DNA from 2 places in the Streptomyces sp. NPDC048361 genome. Region 2 is predicted to be linked to the other one. Evidence: riboswitches for the same ligand, from Rfam matches in the RefSeq annotation. Region 2 holds a riboswitch; the other holds the start of a gene.

Region 1 (5,897 bases), on a different contig from region 2:
GGGCCATGTCGACCATCAGGTACGCGCCGACCTCGTCCGCGATCCGGCGGAACGCGGCGAAGTCCAGCTGGCGCGGGTAGGCGGACCAGCCGGCCACGATCAGCTGCGGCTTGGACTCCTTGGCGAGGCGCTCGACCTCGGCCATGTCGACCTCGCCGGTCTCGTCGACGTGGTACGGGACCACGTTGTAGAGCTTGCCGGAGAAGTTGATCTTCATGCCGTGGGTCAGGTGACCGCCGTGGGCCAGGTTGAGACCCATGATCGTGTCGCCCGGCTTGAGCAGCGCGAACATCGCGGCCGCGTTGGCCTGTGCGCCCGAGTGGGGCTGCACGTTGGCGGCCTCGGCGCCGAACAGCGCCTTGACGCGGTCGATCGCGATCTGCTCGACCACGTCGACGTGCTCACAGCCGCCGTAGTAGCGGCGGCCCGGGTAGCCCTCGGCGTACTTATTGGTGAGGACCGAGCCCTGGGCCTCCATGACCGCGACCGGAGCGAAGTTCTCCGACGCGATCATTTCGAGGGTGGACTGCTGACGGTGGAGCTCGGCGTCGACGGCGGCGGCGACGTCCGGGTCCAGCTCGTGGAGGGGCTGGTTCAGAAGCGACATCAGACGATCCCTGTATCCCTGGTGGTCTAGGTCAGCTGGCGAAGTCGGTGTACTCGTCGGCGGAGAGCAGGTCGCCCGGCTCGTCCGTGACCTTCACCTTGAAGAGCCAACCGCCCTCGAACGGGGCCGAGTTGACCAGCGAAGGGTCGTCCACGACGTCCTGGTTGGCCTCGACGACCTCACCGGTGACCGGGGAGTACAGGTCGCTGACCGACTTGGTGGACTCCAGCTCGCCGCAGGTCTCGCCCGCGGTCACCGTGTCACCCACCTCCGGGAGCTGTACGTACACGACGTCACCGAGCGCGTTGGCCGCGTGCTCCGTGATGCCGACCGTCGAGACGCCGTTCTCGGCGTTCGACAGCCACTCGTGCTCCTTGCTGTAGCGCAGCTGCTGGGGGTTGCTCATGACCTGAATTCTCCTGTACGCGGGGGAGTGCTGCTGACGGGGTCTCGTCGAGTGTCTCGGACGGCGAGACGAGAAGGGGGAGGGCAGAGGGAGGCGCGAGTCACTTCTGACGCTTGTAGAAGGGCAGCGCGACGACCTCGTACGGCTCGTGCGTGCCGCGGATGTCGATGCCGACGCCCGCCGTGCCGGGCGCGGCGAGCGCGGCGTCCACGTAGGCGATGGCGATCGGCTTGCCCAGCGTCGGGGACGGGGCGCCCGAGGTGACCTCGCCGACGGCCTCGCCACCCGCCACCACGGCGAACCCGGCGCGCGGCACCCGGCGGCCCTCGGCGATCAGGCCGACCAGCTTGCGCGGCGGGTTGGTCTCCGCCTTCTTCGCGGCGGCCTCCAGGGCCGTACGGCCCACGAAGTCGCCGTCCTTCTCGAACTTCACGACCCGGCCGAGACCGGCGTCGAAGGGCGTGAGCGCGGTGGTCAGCTCATGCCCGTACAGCGGCATGCCCGCCTCCAGGCGCAGGGTGTCGCGGCAGGACAGGCCGCACGGCACCAGGCCCGCGTCCTTGCCCGCCTCGGTCAGTGCGCGCCACAGCTGCTCGGCGTGCTCGGGCGCCACGAACAGCTCGAAGCCGTCCTCGCCGGTGTAGCCGGTGCGGGCGATGAGCGCGGGCACGCCGGCGACGGTGCCGGGCAGACCGGCGTAGTACTTCAGGTTGTCGAGGTCGGCGTCCGTGACGGACTTCACGATGCCGGGGGACTCGGGGCCCTGCACGGCGATCAGCGCGTAGGCGTCGCGGTCGTCGCGCACCTCGGCGCCCTCGAAGCCGGCCGCGCGCTCGGTGATCGCGTCGAGCACGATCTGCGCGTTGCCCGCGTTGGCGACGACCATGTACTCGTCCTCGCCCAGGCGGTAGACGATCAGGTCGTCGACGATCCCGCCGTCCTCCTGGCAGATCATCGTGTACCGGGCGCGGCCCACGCCGATGGTGGCGATGTTGCCGACGAGCGCGTAGTTCAGCGCCTTCATCGCGTCGGGCCCGGTGACGGTGATCTCGCCCATGTGGGAGAGGTCGAAGATGCCGGCGCGGGTCCGTACGGCGTTGTGCTCGTCGCGCTCGCTCCCGTACCGCAGCGGCATGTCCCAGCCCGCGAAGTCGGTCATCGTGGCGCCCAGCGATCGATGCAGGGCATCGAGGGAGGTGAGGCGGGGGGCGTTGCTCATGGATGGTGCTCCAAGGTCCCGGGGCATGACGGTCGAGGACATCCTCCCCATCTGTCATCGGAACCTGAGAGGTTCACCGGCGCGCGCTGCGCGGCACGGCTTGCACCTTGGGTGGGACCGCCCGGCAGGGGACGGCCCGCTTTTCAGATCTGCCTCACCCGCGCGGTACGGGGCCTGAGAGATTCAAGGGAGGAACTTGCTCCTTCGGCGCCCCAGCTCACTGCTGCTGAGGACTCTCCCGCGCGGATTCGAACGGCCTGTATGGAGTTGGCGCGCACATCATTGCACGGCCACCGGAAGCGGCACATCGCCGGTGAGCTATTACTCACTCTTTACACTCCGGGGGCAAGGGACGCGGAAGCAACAGGGGGGAGTGCCATGACGGCGGGACGCGAGAGTGGTCAGGTGCGGGAGGTGTCCGCACCGGACGGCCCCGGCCGGGCGGTGCCGGCGCCACGCGCGGTGCCGGAGCCATGCGGGGTGCCGGAGCCATGCGGGGTACGGGAGCCATGCGGGGTGCCGGTGCGCGAGGGGGGCGCGGCGCGCGACCCGCAGGTGGCACGCGAAGCGGCTGGTGAGGCCGGCGCCGGGGGCGGGGCGGTACGGGATCTGCGCGGGCGGCCCGAGCTCACCCCGCCGGAGCTGCTCTTCGACGCGGGGGACGTCGTCGTGGTGTCGGGCCTGCCCGGAAGCGGCAAGACCACCCTGATGCGCCGCACCGTCACCGACCGCCACATCGACTCCCAGGACACCCGGCTCGCCTGGCAGCGCCGGCTGCCCAAGATCCCGTACGCCCTCTACCGCCCGCTCACCCGCACCGCGCACTTCGTCAGGACGTGGTGGGCGCTGCGCTCCGGTGACAGCCTCGTCGTCCATGACTGCGGTACGCAGGCGTGGGTGCGGCACTGGCTGGGCCGGGGCGCCCGGCGCAGGGGACGGGCGCTGCGTCTGGTCGTGCTCGACGTGCCGGCCGGCACCGCCCTCGAAGGCCAGGCCGCCCGGGGCCGCTGGGTCTCCGCGTACGCCTTCGCCCGGCACCGCGGTGCGGCCCGCCGCCTCATCGCCCAGGTGGAGGCCGGCCGGCTGCCCACCGGCTGCGCGACCGCCGTCCTGCTCGACCGGGAGTCCGCCTGCGTGGTGCGGCGGATCGGTTTCGCGCAGTAGCGCCGGGTGGTGTGCGCGTGGCCCTCTCGTCGCGGCTTTCCCGCCGCCGCGGGTACGGCGTTAGGGTCGTGGGGTACGGCCGTGCGGGCCGGCGGACCGTCGGGGGAGAGCCGGCAGGCAGCAGGGGGAGAAGGACAGCACACATGAACTTTCCGGAGCAGGCGTTCGCGCATCCGCTCGGCGGCGGAGGCTGGCCGGGCAACGAACTCGAGGAGGCGCTGGCCGCGGCCCTCGGGCAGCCCGACGCGGGCCCGCGGCTGATAGAGGTGCTCGGCCGCAACGCGGTCTGGGTGCCGCTGCCCAACGGCGGCAGCCAGCAGAGCACCGACCTCGATCTGCCCACGATGGAGCTCGACGGCGCCCCCTACGTCCCCGTCTACAGCTCCGAGCAGCAGTTCCTCCAGTGCGTCGGCGCCCGTATGTCGTTCGCGGTGGCGCCGGCCGTCGAGTTCGCCCGCGGGCTGCCGCCGCAGCTCGGCATCGTGGTCAACCCCGAGGGCGCCGTCGGGATGCCGCTGCCCCCGCCGGCCGTGGCCGAGCTGTGCCGTACCGGGCGTACCGCACTCGACGGACCCGCGTCCGGCGCCCGGGTACGCCTCTTCGAGCCCGACTGGCAGGAGGACCCGGTCGACTTTCTGAACGCCGCGGCCACCGAGTTCGACGCGACCGGCGTGGTGCTCAGCGCCCGCCGCGCGCTCGCCTCCATCGAAGGTGAGTCGCCCACCCTCTTCATCGGCGTGGAGTTCTCCACCTGGGACGGCGCGGGCCGCAACGCCCCGATGGAGGCGCTCGGTCGCGCGATGGAGCGGGTCCCGGTCGGCTGGCCGGTCCATCTGGTGCTGCTCGACGTGACGCAGGATCCCGTCGCCACCTGGATGCGCGACCGCGTACGCCCCTTCTACGCCCGGGCCCAGTAGCGGACGACGGGTACGTCGCGGCCGGCCTTCGCAGGCCATGGCGATGTCAGTACCGCGGCTTAACCTGGTTTCATGACCCTTGCAGCCCCGCAGCCGCACGCGTGTGCCCGGGGCGGCGGGGCGGCGCAGGCGTCGGCACGGTGGATCGAAGAGGGGCGGAACCCAGGGTGAGCGCGTCAGGCACCGCGGCGGCCGGACAGGTCGAGCACATGCTGCGCCAGGTGACGCCCGGGCGCTACGACCTGTACGAGGCGCTGCTCCACGCCCTCGCCGATCCCGCATCCGGCCGGCTCTGGATGCTGCTGTGGAACGGCCGGCCGGGCTCGCCGGACGCGCAGTACGGAAACATGGAGGTCGACGGCGTCGCGTACGCGCCCTGCGTGACCTCCCCGCAGGAGCTCTCGGCCAGCGGCTGGAACCGCGCGCACGACGTGGCGGGCGCCCTCGACGTCGCCCGCGCCCTCTACCCCGACCGGTACGGCATCTGGCTCAATCCGCACGCACCCGGCGGCGGCATCGGCATCCCCTGGACCGATCTGCGGCGGATCGCCACCGGCCTCGACCGGATGCCCGCCGGCCCGCTCGGCCTCGGCGAACCGGCGGTCGAGGTCCCGCAGTTCTACGCCCTGCTCGCACAGAACGCGCACCGCACCCCGGTCGTCCGCTCGCTGCGCCGCGCCTGGGTGCGGCCCGCGCTCGGCGCGCCCTACCTCGCCATCGGTCTCGATCTCTACGACACCGGCGCCCAGTCGGTCGAGGCGGTGCGGGCGATGATGCAGCAGTCCGTCGCGGCCGTGCCCGACGGGCTCGCGGTCTCCACGGTGGCGATGTCCGACGGTTACGACCCGGTCGCCATGTGGCTGAAAGCCAACGCACGGCCGTTCTACGACCGTGGCGCCCAAGCCGGCCCCGCACCCGACGCGTCCGGGTACGGCTACCCGCCGCCCGCGCCCCGCGCGTACTGATCCTGCTCCGTTCCGCTCCACCACCCCTGCGGGCGGCCGCCGAACCAGCACAAAGCCCCTCAACTTCCTCTGCGCGCAACGTGAATGTCCGTTCTGGTGGGGGGAAGGGTGCAATGGCCCCCCGCGTCGCATGCGCCCCAACTTCCGCGTGTCCGCCCCCCGTTCATCTGCGTCCGTATAACGGAAACCCTCTTTCCGCATCACGTTTGCGCATACATTCCCCGTCACATCTGGCGGGTGATCGCGAACACGCTGAAGACTCGCGACTCAGACACGAGGTCGACGATCTCGTGATCGTGAGCAAGTCGACAAAGCCGCAATCCGCGGCAGGCGCAGGCCGGTCACCACCGGCGAGAGGGGTCGCTCACCGTGACCGCACCGATCGAGACCACCGGGACGGCTGCCGAGGCGCAGCCGGAAGCCGTGCTGGCGGGTGCTGGAAAGGGACAGATCGAGGGTCGTTCCCTGGGTCAGATCGCCTGGACCCGGTTCAAGAAGGACCGCGTCGCCGTCGCGGGCGGCGCCATCGTGCTCCTGCTGATCCTCGTCGCGATCCTCTCGCGTCCGATTCAGGCGATGCTCGGCCTCGACCCCAACGCGTTCCATCAGGACCTGATCG
Region 2 (5,897 bases):
CGGGCAGTTCCCGTACGGACCGGTCCTCAGCGGGCTCGTCCGGTACGGACAACACGAGGGCCGGCCCGGGGAACACACCCCGAACCGGCCCTTACGCATGCGTGGGATCAGTGGTCGTACTCGTCCATCGGCGGGCAGGAGCAGACCAGGTTGCGGTCACCGAAGGCGCCGTCGATGCGGCGCACCGGCGGCCAGTACTTGTCGGCGGCCGACACACCGGCCGGGAAGACGGCGTCCTCACGGCTGTAGGCGTGGTTCCACTCGCCGCCGAGCGCGGCCGCGGTGTGCGGGGCGTTGGCGAGCGGGTTGTCGTCGGCCGGCCAGGCGCCGGATGCGACCTTCTCGATCTCGCCGCGGATCGCGATCATCGTGTCGCAGAACCGGTCGATCTCCCCCAGGTCCTCGGACTCGGTGGGCTCGATCATGAGCGTGCCGGCCACCGGGAACGACATGGTCGGCGCGTGGAAGCCGTAGTCGATCAGGCGCTTGGCGATGTCGTCGACGCTGACACCGGTCGACTTCGACAGCGGCCGCAGGTCCACGATGCACTCGTGCGCGACAAGCCCGTTGGGGCCCGTGTAGAGCACCGGGTAGTGCGGCTCCAGGCGCCTGGCGATGTAGTTGGCGGCGAGCACGGCGACCTGGGTCGCCCGCTTGAGCCCCTCGCCGCCCATGAGACGTACGTACGCCCAGGAGATCGGCAGGATGCCGGCCGAGCCCCACGGGGCGGCCGAGATCGGGCCGACGCCGGTGGCCGGGCCCGCACTCGGCTGGAGCGGGTGGTTGGGCAGGTACGGGGCGAGGTGGGAACGCACGCCGACCGGGCCGACGCCGGGGCCGCCGCCGCCGTGCGGGATGCAGAACGTCTTGTGCAGGTTGAGGTGCGAGACGTCGCCGCCGAACTTGCCCGGCTTGGCGAGACCCACCAGCGCGTTGAGGTTGGCGCCGTCGACGTACACCTGGCCGCCGGCCTCGTGGACCAGGCCGCAGATCTCGGCGACGTGCTCCTCGAACACCCCGTGCGTGGACGGGTAGGTGATCATCAGCACCGAGAGCTCGTCGCGGTACTGCTCGATCTTGGCGCGCAGGTCCGCGGCGTCGACCTCGCCGTCGTCGGCGGTCTTGACGACGACGACCTTCATGCCGGCCATCACGGCGCTCGCGGCGTTGGTGCCGTGCGCGGAGGACGGGATGAGGCAGACGGTGCGCTGGGTGTCGCCGTTGGCGCGGTGGTAGGCGCGGACCGCGAGCAGACCCGCGAGCTCGCCCTGCGACCCGGCGTTGGGCTGGATGGAGACCGCGTCGTACCCGGTGACCTCCGCGAGACGCTCCTCCAGTTCACGGATGAGCGTGAGGTAACCGGCGGCCTGCTCGACCGGCGCGAAGGGGTGGATCTGCCCGAACTCGGGCCAGGTCACCGGCTCCATCTCGGTCGTCGCGTTCAGCTTCATGGTGCAGGAGCCGAGCGGGATCATGCCGCGGTCGAGCGCGTAATCGCGGTCGGCGAGCTTGCGCAGGTAGCGCAGCATCGCGGTCTCGGAGCGGTGCTGGTGGAAGACCGGGTGGGTCAGGAACTCGTCGTCGCGCAGCAGCGCGTCCGGCAGGGTGTCGGCGGCCGTGGCGTCGAGCGCCTCCACATCGGCGTCGGCCCCGAACGCGGCCCAGACGGCGGCGAGTTGAGCCCGCGTGGTGGTCTCGTCACAGGAGAGGGAGACGGTGTTCGCGTCGACCTGGTGGAGGTTGACCCCGCCTTCGCGGGCGGCGGCGACGGCCTCGGCGGCCTTGCCGGGAACGCGCACGGTCAGGGTGTCGAAGTACGCCTCGTGGACGACGTCGACACCGGCGGCCTTCAGACCCCCGGCCAGCAGGACGGCGTAGCGGTGGGTGCGCCGGGCGATCTGCTTCAGGCCGTCCGGCCCGTGGTAGACCGCGTACATCCCGGCCATGACGGCGAGCAGCACCTGGGCGGTGCAGATGTTGCTGGTGGCCTTCTCGCGGCGGATGTGCTGCTCGCGGGTCTGCAGTGCCAGGCGGTAGGCCCTGTTGCCGTCGGCGTCGACGGAGACGCCGACCAGGCGTCCGGGCAGGCTGCGGGCGAACTTCTCCTGGACGGCCATGAAGCCGGCGTGCGGTCCGCCGAAGCCCATCGGGACACCGAAGCGCTGGGTGGTGCCGACGGCGATGTCCGCGCCGAGCGAGCCGGGCGAGGCGAGCAGGGTGAGGGCGAGCAGGTCGGCGGCGACGGTGACGATCGCGCCGAGCTCGTGGGCCGCGTCGATGACCGGCTTGAGGTCGCGGACCCGGCCGGAGGCGCCCGGGTACTGGAGCAGCACGCCGAAGACGCCGCGCTCGGCGACCTCGGCGGGGATGCCGTCGCTCAGGTCGGCGACGACGACCTCGACACCGGTCGGCTCGGCGCGCGTCTGGATCACGGCGACGGTCTGCGGCAGGGTGTCGGCGTCGATCAGGTAGACCCCGCCCTTGACCTTGCCGACCCGGCGGGAGAGCGCGAGAGCCTCGGCGGCGGCGGTGCCCTCGTCGAGCAGCGAGGCGCCGGAGGTCGGCAGGCCGGTCAGCTCGGCGACCATGGTCTGGAAGTTGAGCAGCGCTTCGAGGCGGCCCTGCGAGATCTCCGGCTGGTAGGGCGTGTACGCGGTGTACCAGGCCGGGTTCTCCATGACGTTGCGCAGGATCACCGGCGGCGTGAAGGTGCCGTAGTAACCGAGGCCGATCATCGGGGCGAGCACCTGGTTGCGGTCGGCGAGCCGGCGCAGCTCGGCGAGCACCTCGGCCTCCGTCCGCGCCTCGGGCAGGCCGAGCGCTCCGGCGCTCTTGATGACGGCGGGGACGGCGGCGTCGGTCAGCTCGTCGAGCGAGCCGTAGCCGACCTGCGCGAGCATCTTCGCCTGCGCCTCGGCATCGGGCCCGATGTGGCGCTGCTCGAACGGAATGCCACGCTCCAGCTGACTGAGCGGAATGCGGTTGGCGGTCATTACGGAGGCCTCCTGGTCGCACGACCTGCGAGGGGTACCACGGCGCGGGTACCCGGACGGCCTCCCCCTCTGTCATCTCAACCTGAGAGCTTCACCGGGCGCATGGGTGCGACCCGGCTTTCACCGTCGGTGAGGAAAGGTTCCGCCCGGGCCGAAGTGCCCGTGCGTCCCCCGTCCTGCTTTCCAGAGTGACCTCGTCCGTGCGGTCCGTGGGCCTGAGAGATTCCGGGGAGGAGTTGCTCCTTCGGCGTCCGCCGTGGCGCTCAGTGAGCACTTCGGTGGACTCTCCCGCACGGGGTCAGCAGCCGTTTGCCAGCCTACCAGCGCGCTCCGAGCCGATTCTTTGTTCAACTGCTCAAGTGGCCAACACCCACGATGTGCACTTCTGTAGTGCTTATGGAGCAGTTCTGACCGGTTGCGACCAATTGGAGGGACCGTGCAGACCGATATCGATCCGCGCAGCCTGATCGGCCGCAAGGCGTACGACCGCAATGGACGCAAGATCGGAACGGTGGACGAGGTCTACCTCGACGACGCTACGGGCGCACCGGAGTGGGCCGCCGTGCGCACCGGCCTGTTCAGCCGGGACGCCTTCGTCCCCCTCGAACCCAGCACCGTGGTGGACGACGCGCTGCACGTCCCGTTCGAGCGCAGTCTGATCAAGGACGCGCCGGACTTCGGCGTGGGCCGCCATCTCTCCCCGGAACAGGAGCTTCAGCTGTACCACCACTACGGTCTGGACATCGCGGCCCCCGAACCCGGCCCGCCGCCGTCCGACCGCGACTTCGGCCGCCTCGCCAACGGCGACGCCTGACCCCACGCCCCCGGTCCTCCGGCTACCTGATTCCCGGCACCCGGGCCGGCCTTGCCCTCTGCCTGTCCCTCCCTCCCCGGGTCAGCCTTTTCTTCTACCTGTCCCCTCGCACCCGGGTCAGCCTTTTCCTCCGCCGTTCCCTCCGCGCCCGGGTCTACCTCGATCGGTGGGCCCGAGTCTGCCTCGGTGCCAGCGCCCCAGTCCGCCTTTGCCGCCGCGCCCGGGACCGCCTCTGTCACCGCGCCCGGGACCGCCTCTGTCACCGCGCCCGGGCCCGCCTCGGTCGCTGCCCTCCGGTCAACCTCGCTGTCGGCGCCCGGGACCGCCTCTGTCACCGCGCCCGGGCCCGCCTCGGTCGCTGCCCTCCGGTCAACCTCGCTGTCGGCGCCCGGGTCCGCCTCTGTCACCGCGCCCGGGTCCACCTCGGTGTCCACCCCGGGCGCCTCGACCAGGGCCAGCGGCTCCGACGGGGTGAGTCCTGGGTCGTCCACTCGGAAGGTCCGCACCCGGCCCGGGGCCGGTGAGGTCGGGGTCTCGAAGCGCACGGTGACGCGCCCGACACCGCTGCCCTGCACCCATCCCGGACCGTACTCGCTGTGCCGCACATCGTGTCCGGCGAGCCATCGCCGCCGTGCCGGGTCCTCCGCGGGCTCCGGCTCGGGCGCGGGCGCCACCGCCTCCTCGGCCGCACCCTCGGGTTCCTCCTGGGCCGCCCGCTCCCCCGCCGCCTGCGCGAACAGGTCCTCCTGGGTGAAGTCGGCGAGCCCGGTGACCCCCACCCCGAGCAGCCGCACCCCGCCCATGGTGTCCACGGAGTCGAGCAGGCGCCCCGCCGCCTCGCGCACCACCGCGGGGTCGTCCGTGGGCCCCCGCAGCGTCTCGGACCGGGTCAGCGTCGAGAAGTCGTAGCGTCTGACCTTCAGCACGATGGTCCGGCCCGAGTGCCCGGACGCCCGGAGCCGCCGCACACACCGCTCCGCGAGCCGCCCTACCTCGGTCATGATGCGTACCCGGTCGTGCAGGTCCACGTCGAAGGTGTCCTCCACCGACACGGACTTGGCATCCCGCTCGGCCACCACGGGCCGGTCGTCGTACCCGATGGCCATCCGGTACAGCGACGCCCCGTGCGCCTTCCCGAGCAGCCGTACCAGCTCGTCCTCGCCCGCCTCGGCGAGATCTGCCACCGTGGTCATGCCGGCACGGCGCAGGTGCTCGCCGGTGGCGGGCCCCACGCCCGGCAGGGTGCGCACCGGCATCGGGGCGAGGAGCTCGCGCTCGGTGCCCGGCTCGATCAGAAAGAGCCCGTCCGGCTTGGCCTCCTCGGAGGCGATCTTGGCGAGCATCTTGGACCCGGCGAGCCCGACCGAGCCGCTGAGCCCCGTGACCGCCCTGATGTCCCTGCGCAGCCGCTCACCGGCCTTCCGCGCGGCGGCCGTCCCGAAGGCCACCCCACCGGCCTCCAGGTCCACGAAGGCCTCATCCAGGCTGAGCGGCTCGACCAGCGGCGACAGACGCCCCAGCAGCTCCATGACCTGCTCGCTGATCGTGCGGTAGAGCTGGAAGCGCGGCACCAGATACGCCGCGTTCGGACAGAGCCGCCGGGCCTGCGCCATGGGCATCGCCGACCGCACCCCGAAGATCCGTGCCTCGTACGACGCCGTGGAGACCACCCCGCGAGGTCCGAGCCCGCCCACGATGACCGGCTTTCCGCGCAGGCTGGGTTTCGACGCCTGCTCCGCGGCGGCGAAGAAGGCATCCATGTCCAGATGCAGGATGGTGGGAGCGGCTCTCACATCTCCGATGCTGCCGTACGCCACTGACAATCGGACGCGGCACCGCCGCCAGGGCGACAGACCGCCCGGTCGCTGCGCGGCGTCGGGGCCTCAGACCGCCCGGACGCGGCGCCACCGTCAGAGCCTCGGACAGCCCGGTCGCGGCACGGCGGCCGGGCCTCAGACCGCCCGGTTGCGGCGCCTGGCCAGCTCGTCGGTGGGGTTGTGCCCGACCAGGGTCTCGCCGGTGTCGACCCGCTCGCCATGGAGCTGCGACAGGGCCGATTCGACATCCCGCCACACGACGCCGACCGCGAT

Evidence for each region. A riboswitch is a leader RNA that binds a small molecule or an ion and turns the genes downstream of it on or off. The one in region 2 is predicted to bind glycine.
Region 1: another riboswitch for glycine. It lies ahead of gcvT (glycine cleavage system aminomethyltransferase GcvT); the one in region 2 lies ahead of gcvP (aminomethyl-transferring glycine dehydrogenase).

The regions. Positions count from the first base shown of each region.
Region 1 covers NZ_JBEZKW010000019.1:113,579-119,475, reverse strand. Annotated here, with positions in the region: gene glyA (serine hydroxymethyltransferase) at 1-607, opposite strand, end outside; gene gcvH (glycine cleavage system protein GcvH) at 639-1,013, opposite strand; gene gcvT (glycine cleavage system aminomethyltransferase GcvT) at 1,114-2,232, opposite strand; glycine riboswitch at 2,386-2,483, opposite strand; gene AB0D31_RS14125 (AAA family ATPase) at 2,788-3,396, shown strand; gene AB0D31_RS14120 (enhanced serine sensitivity protein SseB) at 3,540-4,313, shown strand; gene AB0D31_RS14115 (enhanced serine sensitivity protein SseB C-terminal domain-containing protein) at 4,481-5,278, shown strand; gene AB0D31_RS14110 (ABC transporter permease) at 5,648-5,897, shown strand, end outside.
Region 2 covers NZ_JBEZKW010000044.1:54,010-59,906, forward strand. Annotated here, with positions in the region: gene gcvP (aminomethyl-transferring glycine dehydrogenase) at 108-2,993, opposite strand; glycine riboswitch at 3,187-3,294, opposite strand; gene AB0D31_RS24110 (PRC-barrel domain-containing protein) at 3,430-3,807, shown strand; partial or broken gene AB0D31_RS24115 (DNA polymerase IV) at 4,248-5,600, opposite strand; gene AB0D31_RS24120 (MerR family transcriptional regulator) at 5,760-5,897, opposite strand, start outside.